4 regions of the Streptomyces sp. NPDC018029 genome follow, and region 1 is predicted to be linked to each of the others. Evidence: riboswitches for the same ligand, from Rfam matches in the RefSeq annotation. Region 1 holds a riboswitch; each other region holds the start of a gene.

Region 1 (4,204 bases):
TCGGGGATCCAGCCGAAGCCCTGCACCGAGCCGTTGGCCTCGCGCAGCGCCTCGCGGGTCTGCGCGTCCCAGACGCCGAGCCGCTTCAGCTCCTTCACGAGATAGGCGTTGACCTGGAGGAACTCGCCGGACAGCGTCTCGCGCTTGAAGAGGTTGGAGACCTGCGGCTCGATGCACTCGTAGACGCCCGCGATGGACGCGATGGTCGCGGTCGGCGCGATGGCGAGGAGCAGCGAGTTGCGCATGCCGGTGGTGGCGATACGGTCGCGCAGCGCCGCCCACCGCTCCGGCCAGGTCAGCTCGACGTCGTAGTGGTCCGGGTGCAGCACGCCGCGCGCGGTGCGGGTCTTCTCCCAGGCGGGCAGCGGGCCGTTGCGCTCGGCGAGGTCCGCGGACGCCTCGTACGCGGCGAGCATGATCCGCTCGGCGATCCGGGTGGACAGGGCGCGCGCCTCGGGGGAGTCGAAGGGCAGCTTCAGCTGGAAGAAGACGTCCTGGAGACCCATCGCGCCGAGGCCCACCGGGCGCCACTTGGCGTTGGAGCAGCCGGCCTGCTCGGTCGGGTAGAAGTTGATGTCGACGACGCGGTCGAGGAAGGTGACGGCGGTGCGGACGGTGTCGTCAAGACGCTCCCAGTCGATGTCCTGGGCGGCCGGGTCCACGAACGCGCCGAGGTTCACCGAGCCGAGGTTGCAGACGGCCGTCTCCCCGTCGTCCGTCACCTCCAGGATCTCCGTGCAGAGGTTCGAGGAGTGCACGGTGTGGCCGGGCTCCGCCGTCTGGTTGGCGGTGCGGTTGGCGGCGTCCTTGAACGTCATCCAGCCGTTGCCGGTCTGCGCGAGGGTGCGCATCATGCGGCCGTACAGGTCCCGCGCGGGGATGGTCTTCTTCGCGAGCCCTGCGGCCTCCGCCCGCCGGTAGGCGGCGTCGAACTCCTCGCCCCACAGGTCGACGAGCTCGGGGACGTCGGACGGCGAGAACAGTGACCACGGCTGGTCGGCGGCGACCCGGCGCATGAACTCGTCGGGGATCCAGTGCGCGAGGTTGAGGTTGTGCGTGCGCCGCTGGTCCTCACCGGTGTTGTCGCGCAGCTCCAGGAACTCCTCGATGTCGGAGTGCCAGGTCTCCAGGTAGACCGCGGCCGCGCCCTTGCGCCGGCCGCCCTGGTTCACGGCGGCGACCGAGGCGTCCAGGGTCTTCAGGAACGGCACGATGCCGTTGGAGTGCCCGTTCGTCCCGCGGATCAGCGAACCCCGGGAGCGGATGCGGGAGTACGAGAGGCCGATGCCGCCCGCGTGCTTGGAGAGCCGCGCGACCTGGTGGTAGCGGTCGTAGATCGAGTCGAGCTCGTCCAGCGGGGAGTCGAGGAGGTAGCAGGACGACATCTGCGGGTGGCGGGTGCCGGAGTTGAAGAGCGTCGGCGAGGACGGCAGGTAGTCCAGGCGGCTCATCAGGCGGTACAGCGCGGCGACCTCGTCGAGCGCGCGTTCGCTGCCGTCCTCCGCGAGGCCGCTCGCCACGCGCAGCATGAAGTGCTGCGGGGTCTCGATGACCTGGCGGGTGATCGGGTGGCGCAGCAGATAGCGGCTGTGCAGGGTGCGCAGTCCGAAGTACTCGAAGCGGAAGTCGGCGCCGTCGGCGAGCGCGGCCTCCACCAGCGCGTCGAGCCGGGCCGTGTGCTCGGTGACGAAGGACGCCGTGCGGTCGGCGATCAGGCCCTCGCGGTGGCCGACCGCGACGGAGTCGGTGAAGGAGCGCACGCCCTGTGTCGCCGCCTCCTCGCGGATGCCGATCGACAGGAGCCGGGCCGCCAGCTTGGAGTAGGCAGGGTCCTCCGAGATGAGCCCCGCGGCCGCCTCGGTCGCCAGCTCGCGCAGCTCCGCCTCGTCGGCCCGGGCCGAGCGGCCGCGCAGCGCGGCGGCGGCGACCCGGCCGGGGTCGGTGTCGGGGAGGTCGGCGGTGAGGTCGGTCAGGGTCCGCAGCAGCGCGGCCCCGGGTCCGTCGGTGCCTTCGGTACCCTCGGCGGTCGACTGTGACGGCGCTGACGCAGGTTCGGCAGGCGCGATGGTCACGTGGAGCTCTCCCTCGCTCGGCTCTGGGCCTGGGGGAGAGGACGGCACACACGGGCGCACCCGGGCAGGGCGGCGTACCGCGTCCACCGGCCCATTCCACGAGGCCCGGACGGTCGGCACCCGGGCCGGACGGCACGGGTGCACTGCCGGCAGGTCTTCGGACTCCGCGTACGACAAATGCGTACACGTCTACCGTTGCGGGACAGTTCCGGACTTGCACCGGATTCCCCTGCGGCGACAGCGAGCATGAGCATACATCTTGTGCCGCGCTCTTGAAGCAGGCCCACATCTTGTGTCGGCCCGCAGAGGGGGCGGCTAGAGTTTCAGCGCGTACGTCAGCAGCGGCACCGTCTCGATCGGGTTCCAGTCGCGCTCGGGCGTCCGCACGAAGCCGAGGCGCTCGTACAGCCGGTGGGCGGCGTGCATGGACGTCTGCGTGGACAGGACGAGCGCGCTGCGGCCCGCCTCCTCGGCGCGGCGCACGCACTCCCGTACGAGCGTCTCGCCCACACCCCGGCCCCGCGCCTCGGGGGAGACGGCCAGCATGCGTATCTCGGCCTCGCCGTCCCGCGCTATGTCGGCCATCGGCCCGCCGGACGGTACGTAGGTGACGCAGCCGAGCACCTTTCCGTCCGCCGCGGCCACCAGGACCTCGGCCGCCGCCGCCCGCGACGGCACGTCGCGCAGCACCGCGAGATAGGGGTCGTCCGCTCCGAAGTCCAGATGCCCGTCGGAGAGATAGGCCTGCGCGGTGAGGTCGCCGATGGCCTCGTGATCCTCGGGTCGTGCCTCTCTGATGCTGATCGTGAAATCCATGGGCGCAGTGTGCAACACGGGTACGACAAAGGGCCGCCGGTTTTTTCCGGCGGCCCGAGTCGCGTGCGCGGTGGCAGGGATCAGTGTCCGGCGCCCGCCGTCGCCTTCGGGAGTTCCTGTATGACACCGGGGTCGCCCGCGTCCGCCGTGTAGTCCTCCGGCGACGTCTCGTCGATGCCCTCGGGCGCCTTCAGCGCCTTCAGGACGAAGGTGAGGACCACGGTCACGACCACGTTCAGGACGAACGCGGTGAGGCCGATGTAGCCGATCTCGCCGATGCCCGGGATCGTGTCGGACGAGCCGCCGAAGTGCTTCTGCGTGGGCGAGGCGACGCCGTACGCGGCGAGCGTGCCGTAGACCATGCCGACCGCCCAGCCGGCGAGCAGCGCCCAGCGGTGGAACCACCGGGTGAACAGGCCGCCGACCAGCGCGGGCATCGTCTGCAGGATCCAGATGCCGCCCAGGAGCTGGAAGTTGATCGCGACGGTCTTGTCCATGCCGAGGACGAAGACGAGGGCGCCCACCTTCACCATGAGCGAGACCAGCTTGGAGACCTTGGTCTCCTGCTCGGGCGTCGCGTCGGGCTTGATGAAGTCCTTGTAGATGTTCCGGGTGAAGAGGTTCGCGGCCGCGATGGACATGATGGCGGCCGGGACGAGCGCGCCGATGCCGATAGCGGCGAACGCGACGCCCGTGAACCAGTCCGGGAACATGTTCTCGAAGAGCTGCGGGATCGCCAGCTGGCCGTTCTCGACCTTGACCCCGGCCGCGATCGCCATGAAGCCGAGCAGCGCGAGCAGGCCCAGCATCAGGGAGTACAGGGGCAGGATCGTGGTGTTGCGGCGGATCACGTTCCGGCTCTTGGAGGAGAGCGTCGCCGTGATCGAGTGCGGGTACATGAAGAGCGCGAGGGCCGAGCCGAGCGCCAGGGTCGCGTACGTCCACTGACCGGCCTCCGGCGGCGCGAGCGCGCCCCGCGGCTTGTCGGTCGCCGGGTTGGTCTGCGAGAACGCCTCGCCCGCCTTGGCGAAGATGTCGTCGAAGCCGCCGAGCTTGATCGGGATGTAGATGATCGCGACGACGATGACGAGATAGATCAAGCCGTCCTTCACGAACGCGATCAGCGCGGGCGCGCGCAGCCCCGACGAGTACGTGTACGCGGCGAGCACCGCGAACGCGATCAGCAGCGGCAGGTCCTTGATGAACCAGTTGGTGTCGGGGCCGCCGCCGATCCCCATGACGTCCAGGACGGCCTGGATTCCGACCAGTTGGAGCGCGATGTACGGCATCGTGGCGAGGATGCCGGTGACCGCGAC
Region 2 (4,204 bases), on a different contig from region 1:
TGTCCGGCTCCTTCTCGGAGTACGCCCGTGAGTTCATGGGCCCGTTCTTCGGATTCGTGACCGGCTGGACGTACTGGCTCTTCTGGGTCGTCACCGGCATCACGGAAGTGACAGCGGCCGCCCAGTACATGCAGTACTGGACACACGGCTCCGTCCCGCAATGGGCGTACGCGCTGATCTTCACGGTCATCCTGTACGGCGCGAACCTCATCTCCGTGAAGCTCTTCGGCGAGCTGGAGTTCTGGTTCTCGATGGTCAAGGTCACCGCCATCATCGGCATGATCCTGATCTGCATCGGCATCCTCACCATCGGCTTCTCCGACGCCGGTGACACCGCGACCGTGGCCCACCTGTGGAACCAGGGCGGCTTCTTCCCGAACGGCATCGGCTCCACGCTGATGACGCTGCAGATCGTGATGTTCGCCTTCCTCGCCGTCGAGCTCGTCGGCGTCACCGCGGGCGAGTCCAAGGACCCGAAGACCGTCCTGCCCAAGGCCATCAACACCGTGCCGTGGCGCATCGCCGTCTTCTACGTCGGCGCGCTCATCATGATCCTGTCGGTCGTGCCGTGGACGCACTTCCAGCCGGGCGTCTCGCCGTTCGTCGCGGCCTTCGAGAAGATGGGCCTCGGCGTCGGCGCCGCGATCGTGAACTTCGTGGTCCTCACCGCCGCGCTCTCCTCCTGCAACTCCGGCATGTACTCCACCGGCCGCATGCTGCGCGACCTGGCGATGAACGGCCAGGGCCCGAAGTTCTTCACCAAGCTCACGAAGAACGGCCTGCCGCTCATCGGCACCACGGCCTCCGCCGCGTTCATGCTGGTCGGCGTCTGGATCAACTACCAGTGGCCGGGCGAGGCGTTCAACTACGTCGTCTCCTTCGCGACCATCTCCGGCATGTGGGCTTGGATCATGATCCTGGCCTGCCAGATCCGCTACCGCCGCAAGGCCGACCGCGGCGAGCTGCCGCAGTCCACCTTCCGGGCCCCGGGCGCCCCGTACACCAGCTGGTTCGCGCTGCTCTTCATCGGCATGGTCATCGTGATGATGGGCGTCGACAAGGACGCGCGGATCTCGCTGTACGCCGCTCCGGTCTGGGCCGCGATTCTCGGCGTCTCCTACCTGGTCCTCAAGAGCCGCAACCCGCAGGCCGCGGCGTTCAACAAGCGGAAGATCGGCCTCCCCGAGGACGCCTCCGCGGATGCCTCCACCGGCGACCGCCTCTCCAAGGACTGACCGGCTCCCCAAGGCCGCTGTCCAGCATTCGGGCCCGCGCGTACCACACTCCGGTACGCACGGGCCCCTCTGCTTATCCTGGCGCCATGCTGACCATCACCCAGGCCCTCCACGACCAGATCGTCGCGCACGCGCGCCAGGACCACCCCGACGAGGCGTGCGGCGTGGTCGCGGGCCCGGCGGGCACCGGCCGCCCCGAGCGGTTCATCCCGATGCTCAACGCCGCGCGCTCGCCCACGTTCTACGAGTTCGACTCGGGCGACCTGCTCAAGCTCTACCGCGAGCTCGACGACCGCGACGAGGAGCCGGTGATCATCTACCACTCGCACACGGCGACCGAGGCCTACCCCTCGCGCACCGACATCACGTACGCCAACGAACCCGGCGCCCACTACGTCCTGGTCTCCACGGCGGACACCGACGACGCGGGCCCCTTCCAGTTCCGCTCGTACCGGATCGTCGACGGCGAGGTCACCGAGGAAGACGTAAAGGTCGTACAGGCATACTGAGCTTTACTCACGAGGGCGGCAGGACCCAGGAAGCCGGTGCGAACCCGGCACGGTCCCGCCACTGTGACCCCGCCCCACCGGCACGCGCCGGCCGGGGCGGGGGAGTCAGGAACTGACCTGCCGCCTTCCTCCACACGACGCAGGGGACGCGGAAATCCCCTGGAGGAGGCAGTTCAGCCATGTCCCGACCGATACGTGCCCTGGCCGCCGCGGCCCTGCTCGTCCCGCTCGCCGCGTGCTCCTCGTCCGGCTCCGGCGGTGACAGCAAGCCCGCCGCCAAGACCGCAGGATTCCCGTACACCGTCACCAACTGCGGCGTGAAGACCACCTACGACGCACCTCCGAAGCGCGCCGTCACCATGAACCAGCACACCACCGAAGTGATGCTGGAACTCGGTCTGAAGGACCACATCGCCGGCACCGCCTACCTCGACGACAAGGTCCTCCCGAAGTATGAGAAGGCCTACAAGTCGCTCCCGGTGCTCGCCAAGGAGTACCCCTCCTACGAGAAGCTGCTCTCCGCCAATCCCGACTTCGTCTACGGCGGTTACGCCAGCGCCTTCCTCGCCGGCGACGGCCGCAGCCGCTCGGCACTCGCCAAGTCCGGCATCGAGAGCCGCCTCAACGTAGAGGGCTGCGCCAAGAAGCCCGTCTCCATGGACGACGTCTACCGCGAGGTCCGCGAGGTCGGCTCCACCTTCGGGGTGCGGGCCCGCGCCGACCGCTGGGTGAAGGGCGCCCAGCGCGAACTGGCCGCCACCGCCAAGAAGTCCAAGGACAAGAAGCCGCTCTCCGTCTTCGTCTACGACAGCGGCGACAAGACGGCGTTCACCGCGGGCGGCCGCGGCATCGGCAACGACATCATCGAGCGGGCGGGCGGCCGCAACATCTTCGCCCACGTCGACAAGTCCTTCAGCGACGCGTCCTGGGAATCGGTCGTCGAGCGCAGGCCCGAGACGATCCTGATCCTCGACTACGGCGCCACCACGGTCGCCCAGAAGAAGAAGCGCCTCCTGGAGGACCCCGTCCTCAAGGACGTCCCCGCCGTCAAGAACAAGCGCTTCGCGGTCCTGCGGCTCTCCGACATGGTCACGGGAGTACGAGCACCCGAGGCGGTGAGGAAGCTGGCGGCACAGCTGTGAAGCACCTGCGCTACGCCACCGTCGTGACGACGCTCTGCGCGGCCCTCGCGGTGGCGCTCGTGGCCGGTCTCGCCCTCGGCTCCGTCCGCATCCCTGCCGCCGACGTCCTGGACATCCTCACGGGCCGCGCCGAACCCTCCCCGTTCCGCACGATCGTTTTGGACGTCCGCCTGCCCAGAGTCCTGCTCGGGGCGACGGTGGGCGCCGGGCTCGCGGTCATCGGCACCGTCCTGCAAGCCCTCGTCCGCAACCCCCTCGCCGACCCGTTCCTGCTCGGCGTCTCCTCGGGCGCCTCCGTCGGCGCGGTCTGCGCGATCGTGCTCGGCAGCGTCTTCGGCCTCGGCGCGGCCCTGTCCACCACCGTCACGATCCCGGCCGCCTCCTTCGCGGGCGCGCTGCTCTCCCTCGTCCTCATCTACGCCCTGGCCCGCGGCGGCGGCAGCTTCGCCACCGGCCGCCTGATTCTCGCGGGCGTCGCCGTCTCGTACATCCTGACCGCGCTGACCAGCCTCATCCTCGTCACCGCCGACAGCGCGGACCACCTCAAGGAAGTCCTGTACTGGACGCTGGGCGGCCTCGGCAGCGCCCGCTGGGACATGCTCGCCCTGCCCTGCGCCACCCTCGCCGTCGGCACGGCCCTCCTGGTGTCCATGGCCCGGCCCCTCGACCTGCTCCTCGCCGGGGAGGAGGGCGCCACCGTCCTCGGCCTGCACGCCGCCCGCTTCCGCGCCGGCGTCTTCGTCCTCGCCTCGCTCCTGACCGGCGTCCTCGTCGCGTACAGCGGAGCCATCGGCTTCGTCGGCCTCATGGTGCCGCACGCCGCCCGCATGCTGGTCGGCGCCGCGCACCGCGCGCTGCTCCCCGTGGTGGCGCTGATGGGCGCGGTCTTCCTGGTCGTCGCCGACCTCGCCGCACGCACCGTCGCCGCGCCGCAGGACATCCCCGTCGGCGTGCTCACCGCGCTGACCGGCGGCCCGTTCTTCCTGTGGCTGCTGCGGCGGCGTACCGAAGGAGTCCCGGCATGACCGGCGAGCTGCGCACCCAGGCCCTCTCGTACGAGATCGACGGCAGGCGGCTCGTCGACGCCGTGGACCTCACCGCCGCCCCCGGCGAGACCGTCGGCGTCGTCGGCCCCAACGGCAGCGGCAAGACGACGCTGCTCCGCTGCGTCTACGGCACGCTGCGCCCCACCGCGGGCCACGCACTCCTCGACGGCGACGACCTGCACACGATGACCCCGAAGGCCCGCGCCCGGCGCCTGGCCACCGTGCCGCAGGACGGGCAGGCGGCGTTCGAGCTGACCGTCCGGCAGGTGGTC
Region 3 (4,204 bases), on a different contig from region 1:
CCAGGTGGTCGATGAGCGTGGCGTGCACGCGGCGCTTGGCCTGCGTGCCCTCGCCCGGGTCGTTGACCAGGAAGGGGTAGATCAGCGGCAGGTCGCCGAGCGCGGCGTCGGGGCCGCAGGCGGCGGACAGGCCCGCGTTCTTGCCGGGCAGCCACTCCAGGTTGCCGTGCTTGCCGAGGTGGATCATCGCGTCGGCGCCGAAGCCGCCGTCGGCCGCGGGCGCCGCGATCCAGCGGTACGCCGCCAGGTAGTGGTGCGACGGCGGCAGGTCCGGGTCGTGGTAGATCGCGATGGGGTTCTCGCCGAAGCCGCGCGGCGGCTGGATGAGGATGAGGAGGTTGCCGCGGCGCAGGGCGGCGAGCACGATGTCGCCTTCCGGGTCCCCGCCGTTGCCGACCCGCGAGCGGTCCAGGAACATCTCGCCGGGCGGCGGCCCCCAGTGCTGCTCGACCGAGTCCCGCAGCTCCTGCGGCAGCGTCGCGTACCACCGCTTGTAGTCGGCGGCCGGGATGCGCACCGGGTTGGCGGCGAGCTGTTCCTCGGTGAGCCACTCCTGGTCGTGGCCGCCCGCGTCGATGAGCGCGCGGATCAGCTCGTCGCCGTCACCGGAGACGAGGCCCGGGATGTCGGCCTCGGGGCCGAAGTCGTAGCCCTCGGCGATGAGCCTGCGCAGGAGCGCGACGGCGGACGCGGGGGTGTCGAGGCCGACCGCGTTGCCGATGCGGGAGTGCTTGGTGGGGTACGCGGAGAGGACCAGCGCGAGGCGCTTGTCGGCGGCCGGGATGTGCTTCAGGCGTGCGTGCCGTACGGCGATGCCGGCGACCCGGGCCGCCCGCTCGGCGTCGGCCACGTACGCGGGAAGGCCGTCCTCGTCGATCTCCTTGAAGGAGAAGGGGACCGTGATGAGGCGCCCGTCGAACTCGGGCACCGCGATCTGGCTCGCGGCGTCCAGCGGCGAGACGCCCTCGTCGTTCTCCTCCCACGCGGAGCGCGACCCGGTCAGGCAGAGCGCCTGGAGGATCGGCACGTCGAGGCCGGTCAGCGCGCCCGCGTCCCACGACTCGTCGTCGCCGCCGGCCGACGCCTCGGCGGGCCTGGTGCCGCCCGCCGCGAGGACGGTCGTCACGATGGCGTCGGCGGCGCGCAGCTCGTCGATCAGCTCGGGCTCGGGGGCGCGCAGCGAAGCCACGTACAGCGGCATCGCGCGGGCGCCCGCGTCCTCGATCGCGCCGCACAGCGCGTCCACGAAGGCGGTGTTGCCGCTCATGTGGTGGGCGCGGTAGTAGAGCACGGCGACCGTGGGGCCCTCGACGTCGGCGCGGGCGGTGCGCTCCAGCGGGCCCCAGGAGGGGGCGGCGGCGGGAGGCTCGAAGCCGTGGCCGGTGAGCAGCACGGTGTCGGAGAGGAAGCGGGCCAGCTGCTCCAGGTTGGCGGGGCCGCCGTGCGCGAGGTAGGCGTGCGCCTCGGCGGCGATGCCGATCGGCACGGTCGACGACGCCATCAGCTGGGCGTCGGGCGCCTGTTCCCCGGTGAGCACGACGACCGGGAGGCCGGTGGCGATGAGCTGGTCGAGGCCGTCCTGCCAGGCGCGGACGCCGCCGAGGAGGCGTACGACGACGAGGTCGACGCCGTCCAGTAGGGCGGGCAGCGCGTCGAGGTCCAGACGGGACGGGTTGGCGAACCGGTAGTCGACCGGGCCTCCCGCCGCGCGGGCGCTGAGCAGGTCGGTGTCGGAGGTCGACAACAGCAGAAGCATGCGGGCGCAGGCCTTCCTCGGGGTGTCCGCGCCCCGGGTGGTCGTATGGACGGCAGGAGTTCCTGGCTCACCCCACACAGGTGGGGCTCACAGTGGCGGGACCGCGCCGGATTCGCACCGGGCTTCCTCCCTGGGGTCCTGGTGGACCCACGCCGTCGCTGGCGTCGGCGGACCCCAGCGGTCTCGGGGCAGTGTGGCACGCGCCCACGCCGCCCGGCACGCCCTCTCGCCGCGCCGGGCGAAGTCCCAAGTACGTCCAGTACGAGGGCCTCCGCCCAGCACGCCGAGAGCACGCACCGAACGACGCGGACCCGCACCCCACTGCCCCGAGACCGCTGGAGGCCCGCCGCCTGCATAGTAAGTCCTGCCCGCCGCCGATGGGGCGGCCACCTGCCAGGACGGTCCGTCTCGGGAGGCGACCGGCCGGATCCGCGTGGGTATGCTCGCCGCCATGCCGCCCACCCGAGCACCATCCCCAGACCAGGGCGAATCCCTCATACGTGACCGGGGTGACGCCTGCCCCGGAGCCCTCCGCCTGCACCTCGCGGACGACGGGCGCCTCGCCCGACTCCGGCTGCCCGGCGGTCTCCTGACGGGGCATCAGACGTCCGTGCTGGCGGCCGCGACGGAGCGTCTGGCGGACGGGAACCTCAGCGTCACCTCGCGCGGCAACATCGAGCTGCGCGGTCTCGGCGACGCGTGCGGCGGCGAGCTCTCCCGGCTGCTCGCGGACGCCGGCCTGCTGCCCTCCGAGCGCCACGAGCGGGTGCGGAACGTGGTGGCGTCCCCGCTCGCGGGAACCGACGGACTCGGCCACGCCGACGTGCAGTTGTGGGCCCGTGAGCTGGACCGACTCCTGTGCGCGGAGGAGTGGACGACAGCGCTCTCCGGCCGCTTCCTGTTCGCCCTCGACGACGGCCGCGGGGATGCGGCCGGGCTCGGCGGCGATGTGACCTTGATCGCAGAATCCGGCGGGACCGCAGTCGTACGTCTCGGGGGCCACGCCTGCCGGGTCGCCGGGGCCGACGTCCCGCGCGCCGCCCTCGCGGCCGCCGCGGCCTTCCTCGACGCCGCGCGCGAGGCGGGCAACGGGGCGTGGCGGGTGCGCGAACTGCCCGAAGGGACGACCGCGGACCTGGCGGGAGCACTGTCCCGGGCCGACGTCTCCGCGACGCCGGTCGGCGTATCCGCGACGCCCACCGACGTTTCCGCGACGCCCGCCGACGTCTCCGCCACTCCCGCCGACGTCTCCGCCACTCCCGCCGACGTCCCGCGGCCGCCGATCGCCGCGCCGCCCGCCCCGGGCGTCGTCGGCCGCGCAGTGGTGGTCCACGCCCGCCTCGGCCGCGTGAGCGCCGCCCAGTGGCGGGCCCTCCTGCCGCTCCCCGCCGACGAGCTGCGGGTCACGCCCTGGCGCGGCTTCGTGCTCCCCGGCTTCGCCGACGGGGCTGCGGCCCGCGGACGGCTGGCCGCGCTGGCCGCCGCCGGATACGTCACCGCACCCGACTCGCCCTGGCTGGGCGTCGGCGCCTGCACCGGCCGCCCGGGCTGCGCCAAGTCCCTCGCCGACGTCCGCGCCGACGCAGTGCCCGGCACCGGCGGACTCCCCGTCCACTGGTCCGGCTGCGAGCGGCGCTGCGGTCACCCGCACGGCGACTGGGTCGACGTCCTCGCCACCGGCGACGGCCGCTACGAGGTCACGCGGCACACCGGCGGCTCGACCGAGGCCGTGACGGGCAGCACCCTGACCGAGACGGTCACCACGGCACGTAACACCACGAAAACGACGGCCACGAGATGAGCGAGAGCACAGTGTTCGACTACGAGAAGGACGGCGCGGCGATCTACCGCGAGTCCTTTGCCACCATCCGCGCGGAGGCGGACCTCCACGGCCTGCCCGCCGACGTCAGCCAGGTCGCGGTCCGGATGATCCACGCCTGCGGGATGGTGGATCTCGTGAAGGATCTCGCCTACAGCCCGCGGGTGATCGCCGACGCCCGCAAGGCGCTGCGCGACGGCGCGCCGATCCTCTGCGACGCGAACATGGTCGCGAGCGGCGTCACCCGCAAGCGGCTGCCCGCCGACAACGACGTGATCTGCACCCTCGCCGACCCGTCCGTGCCGGACCTCGCCGCCGAGCTCGGCACCACCCGCAGCGCCGCCGCCATGGAACTCTGGCGCGACCGCCTCGAAGGCTCCGTCGTCGCCATCGGCAACGCGCCCACCGCCCTCTTCCGCCTCCTGGAGATGATCGAGGAAGGCGCGCCGCGCCCGGCCGCCGTCCTCGGCATCCCGGTCGGCTTCGTCGGCGCCGCCGAGTCCAAGGACGCGCTCGCCGAGCACTCCTCCGGCCTGGAGTACCTGGTCGTACGAGGGCGGCGCGGCGGCAGCGCGATGGCCGCGGCGGCGATCAACGCGATTGCGAGCGAGGCGGAGTGAACACCGAGA
Region 4 (4,204 bases), on a different contig from region 1:
TGATCCAGGGCTGGGGTTCGGCGGTGTCGTCCAGAGCGGGGTAGTGCGACCCGAACAGGGTGGGGATCAGGAGGAGCCCGCGCCCGCCGAGGCGGACGTCGGCGTCCCGTCCGGAAGCCATGGTCAGGTGCAGGACGGGCGGATCCCAGGTGATGTAGCGGGGGTTGAGCCCGCTCAGGAGACGCTCGACGCCGTGCCCGGCCAGTTGCTGGAGCCTGCGGGTGCGGTCGACCTGGGCGAGCCTGTCGATGCGCGACCAGTACGGCGCGATGAAGTGCTGGTGGGCATGGGCGACCGTGTCCGCCAACTCTCCCACCAGGGAAGGGTCCCGGCCGAGTGAGCGGACGGCCGGCGAGAGGCCCCGGGGGCGGCCGGGCGCCCACTGCCGCAGATCCTTCCGGACGCGGTCGGCAGGTGTGCCGCGCAGCCGGTCGACCAGGTCGTCCGGGTGGCCCTCGCCGCTCAGGTCCAGGAAGTCCACCGCCGCGCCGGTGGCGGGGATCAGCTCGCACAACGTCCCTATCCGGGGCGGCAGATGCCGGGCCGCCCGGCTGCGCCAGGCGTCGAACCGGACGGGGTGGGAGCGCTCCTGGAGCAATCGGACGGCGATCTCCAGTTCGAGCAAGGGCCGTGGCGCCGCGGCCAGTCGGGTGCGGGCCAGGTCTTCGGCGGTGAGGTGGATACGCAACGTCACCCGGGCGATCCTCCTCGCGGCCTTCGATTCGGGCCAGCCCGAAACGAGTCGATCAGTGGCGGCCAGCGGCCAACACTGGCGGGGCCGGGAGAACGCAGCACCGTCCCGGCCAGGGGGGGAGGACGGCGCCGCGCGGCACCTCGCTGCCCGCGGCGCCGGTGCCCGCCCCCGTGCTCCCAACGCTCCACTCCGACGGAAGGAAAATCTGTGCGTCACATGAAGAAGGCCGCCCTGCTCGTGTCCGCGACGGCTCTGACCACCGCGCTCGCTGCCACGCCCGCGGTGGCCGACACGCACGGGAGCAGCGCTCCGAAGGCCACCGCGTCCTCCGCCGCGAGCGAGGCGGCCGACAGGTCCGCGGACGAGTTCGGCGCGATGTCGTGGATCTATGTGGGCACCTACCGCACCCTGTCCGCGTGCGAGGCCGACGGCCGGAACTCCATCTACTCCGAGTGGGACTGCAAGAAGAACCCCAGCAGCGGCAAGTGGCAGCTGTGGGTGAACGACGAGTCCTGATCGAACGTCGAAGGCGCTGCGGCGCTGAGGCGTTGAGGCGCTGAGGAGTTGAGAACGACCGGCCATTGAGCGTCCAGGGCCCCCACCCCGAGGGTGGGGGCCCTGGACGTTCGGGGCCGCCAGACCTACGCATGGCCTCTGAGCAGGGGCGTATGCGGTGGTGGTGTGCGCTCGGGTGTGACACCGGCGCGACCGCCGTGCAAGTTGTCAGGGCGATTTTTGCGCACTAGTGTCACCACGCCTTGGTGCTCGGGAAATCCGGTGTGATGCCGGTGCGGCCCTCGCCACTGTGATCGGGAAGTCCGGCTCCAGCCCTCGCGGCAGCCACTGGGTACACACGTACCCGGGAAGGCGGAGTCCGGTCGGTACGACCCGTCAGCCAGGAGACCGGCCAAGGCACGTTGTCCATCCACGAGGTGCTGGAGAGGGTCTGCTGAGCCATGCACATAGCCGAGGGTTTCCTCCCGCCGGCGCACGCGATCGCCTGGGGCGTAGCGTCCGCGCCGTTCGTCGTCCACGGAGTCCGCTCCCTGACCCGTGAAGTCAAGGAACATCCGGAGAGCACGCTGCTCCTCGGTGCCTCCGGGGCCTTCACGTTTGTCCTTTCCGCGTTGAAAATCCCCTCGGTGACGGGCAGTTGCTCGCACCCGACGGGGACCGGGCTCGGGGCGATCCTGTTCCGGCCGCCGATCATGACGGTGCTCGGCACCATCACCCTGCTCTTCCAGGCCCTGCTGCTCGCCCACGGCGGACTCACCACCCTGGGCGCCAACGTGTTCTCCATGGCGATCATCGGCCCCTGGGCGGGTTACGCGGTCTACCGGCTCCTGAGGCGGTACGACGTGCCGCTCATGGTCACCGTGTTCTTCGGGGCGTTCGTCGCCGACCTGACCACGTACTGCGTCACCAGCGTCCAGCTGGCCCTGGCGTTCCCCGACCCCGGCAGCGGATTCCTGGGCGCCCTGGGCAAGTTCGGCGGCATCTTCGCCGTCACCCAGATCCCCCTGGCGGTCAGTGAAGGACTGCTCACCGTCCTGGTGATGCGCCTGCTCGTGCAGTCCAGCAAGGGCGAACTCACCCGCCTCGGCGTACTGCTGCAGCGCAAGCAGGCGGACACCACGAAGAAGGCGGACACGACGAAGAAGACCGAGACGGGGGCCAGTGCCTGATGAGCCGGAACGCGAAGATCAACACACTGCTGCTCCTCATCGTCGCCGCGCTCGCGGTCCTTCCCCTGGCGCTCGGTCTCGGCGACGACGAGGAAGAGCCGTTCGCCGGCGCCGACGCCCAGGCCGAGACGGCGATCACCGAGATCGACCCGGACTATGATCCATGGTTCTCGCCGCTGTACGAACCCCCGTCCGGGGAAGTCGAGTCGGCGCTGTTCGCCCTGCAGGCGGCCATCGGCGCGGGCGTCCTCGCCTACTACTTCGGGCTGCGCAAGGGCCGCCGCCAGGGCGCGGAACAGGCCCGGGCGGAAGCGGCACGGCCTGAAGCGGCGCGGCCTGAAGCGGCGCGGCCGGAGGCGTCGGACGGCTCCGACGAGCCGGTCGACGCGGGCGGCCCCCGGTCCGGGACCGAGCGGGTCTGACCCGGCGTGCTGCCCATCGACGCGGCGGCGCACAGCAGTCACTGGCGCCGCCGGCATCCCGTGGACAAGGCCGTGCTCGGTCTCGGCCTCACCGTCTTGGCCATCTCGCTGCCGCCCTGGCCGGGCGCCGTCCTGGTGCTGGTCGCCGCACTCGCCCTGCTGCTGGGCCCGGCGGGCGTGCCGCCCGGCAAACTGTGGCGCGCCTACCGCGTGCCGCTCGGCTTCTGCGTGACCGGCGCCCTGACTCTGCTCATCCAGGTCGGCGGTCCCGGCGGGTTCGTGGCGTTCGCGGACGGCGGCCCGGCGCGCGCGGGCGGTCTGCTCCTGCGGACCTCCGCGGCCTCGCTCGGCGTGCTCCTGTTCGCCTTCACCACGCCCATGTCGGACCTGCTGCCCCGCCTGGTGAAGGCGGGGGTGCCCGCGCCGGTCGTGGACGTGGCGCTGGTCACGTACCGGATGAGCTTCCTGCTCCTGGACTCTATGAGCCGGATCCGGCAGGCGCAGGCCGCCCGGCTCGGCCACACCACCCGCGCCGCCACCTGGCGCTCCCTGGCCGGCCTTGGCGCCACCGCGTTCGTGCGCGCCTTCGACCGGGCGAGCCGGCTGCAGGCCGGGCTCGCCGGGCGCGGCTACGACGGCACCCTGCGCGTCCTCGTGCCCGAGGCCCGGATCTCACGGCCCTTCCTCGCCGCCGGCGCGGTGCTTCTCGTGGGCCTGGTGGCCCTGACCCTCGTACTGGAAAGGTTCCTTCCATGAGCGCCACGAGTGCGACGAGCGCCGGGGGCGGCGCGAGCGCCATGAGTCAGCCCGTGGTCGCTCTCCGCGCGGTGTCCTACGCGTACGAGGACGGGCCCACCGTGCTCAGCGGCCTCGACTTCGACGTCGTCGAGGGCCGTGCCCTCGCGCTGCTCGGACGCAACGGCAGCGGCAAGACCACCCTCATGCGGCTGCTCAGCGGCGGACTGCGGCCCGCCTCCGGCGAGTTGACGGTCGAGGGTGTCCCCGTGACGTACCACCGCAAGGGCCTGACCCGGCTGCGCACGACCGTGCAGCTGGTGGTGCAGGACCCGGACGACCAGCTGTTCGCCGCGTCGGTCGAACAGGACGTCTCCTTCGGCCCCTTGAACCTCGGCCTGCCCGACGCCGAGGTCCGGGCCCGAGTCGCCGAGGCGCTCGCCGCCCTCGACATCACAGCGCTCGCCGACCGGCCCACCCACCTGCTCTCCTACGGCCAGCGGAAGCGGACCGCCATCGCCGGAGCCGTGGCGATGCGCCCCCGCGTACTCATCCTCGACGAGCCGACCGCGGGACTCGACCCCGACGGCCAGGAACGCCTCCTCGCCACCCTGCAACGGCTGCGGGACGCCGGGACGACCGTGGTCATGGCGACCCACGACGTCGAC

What was found. A riboswitch is a leader RNA that binds a small molecule or an ion and turns the genes downstream of it on or off. The one in region 1 is predicted to bind cobalamin.
Region 2: another riboswitch for cobalamin. It lies ahead of ACH4D5_RS04000 (ABC transporter substrate-binding protein); the one in region 1 lies ahead of ACH4D5_RS11730 (ribonucleoside-diphosphate reductase subunit alpha).
Region 3: another riboswitch for cobalamin. It lies ahead of cobN (cobaltochelatase subunit CobN); the one in region 1 lies ahead of ACH4D5_RS11730 (ribonucleoside-diphosphate reductase subunit alpha).
Region 4: another riboswitch for cobalamin. It lies ahead of ACH4D5_RS25045 (energy-coupling factor ABC transporter permease); the one in region 1 lies ahead of ACH4D5_RS11730 (ribonucleoside-diphosphate reductase subunit alpha).

Annotation. Positions count from the first base shown of each region.
Region 1 is NZ_JBIRFV010000003.1:676,258-680,461, forward strand. Features, by position in the region: gene ACH4D5_RS11730 (ribonucleoside-diphosphate reductase subunit alpha) at 1-2,072, opposite strand, end outside; cobalamin riboswitch at 2,203-2,333, opposite strand; gene ACH4D5_RS11735 (GNAT family N-acetyltransferase) at 2,388-2,888, opposite strand; gene mctP (monocarboxylate uptake permease MctP) at 2,969-4,204, opposite strand, start outside.
Region 2 is NZ_JBIRFV010000001.1:904,502-908,705, reverse strand. Features, by position in the region: gene ACH4D5_RS04010 (amino acid permease) at 1-1,235, shown strand, start outside; gene ACH4D5_RS04005 (Mov34/MPN/PAD-1 family protein) at 1,322-1,744, shown strand; cobalamin riboswitch at 1,717-1,880, shown strand; gene ACH4D5_RS04000 (ABC transporter substrate-binding protein) at 1,924-2,886, shown strand; gene ACH4D5_RS03995 (FecCD family ABC transporter permease) at 2,883-3,911, shown strand; gene ACH4D5_RS03990 (ABC transporter ATP-binding protein) at 3,908-4,204, shown strand, end outside.
Region 3 is NZ_JBIRFV010000007.1:289,878-294,081, forward strand. Features, by position in the region: gene cobN (cobaltochelatase subunit CobN) at 1-1,756, opposite strand, end outside; cobalamin riboswitch at 1,794-1,913, opposite strand; gene ACH4D5_RS22760 (cobalamin biosynthesis protein CobG) at 2,196-3,557, shown strand; gene ACH4D5_RS22765 (precorrin-8X methylmutase) at 3,569-4,195, shown strand.
Region 4 is NZ_JBIRFV010000008.1:243,279-247,482, reverse strand. Features, by position in the region: gene ACH4D5_RS25055 (ArsR/SmtB family transcription factor) at 1-694, opposite strand, end outside; gene ACH4D5_RS25050 (hypothetical protein) at 902-1,210, shown strand; cobalamin riboswitch at 1,437-1,621, shown strand; gene ACH4D5_RS25045 (energy-coupling factor ABC transporter permease) at 1,651-2,379, shown strand; gene ACH4D5_RS25040 (energy-coupling factor ABC transporter substrate-binding protein) at 2,379-2,801, shown strand; gene cbiQ (cobalt ECF transporter T component CbiQ) at 2,808-3,557, shown strand; gene ACH4D5_RS25030 (energy-coupling factor ABC transporter ATP-binding protein) at 3,599-4,204, shown strand, end outside.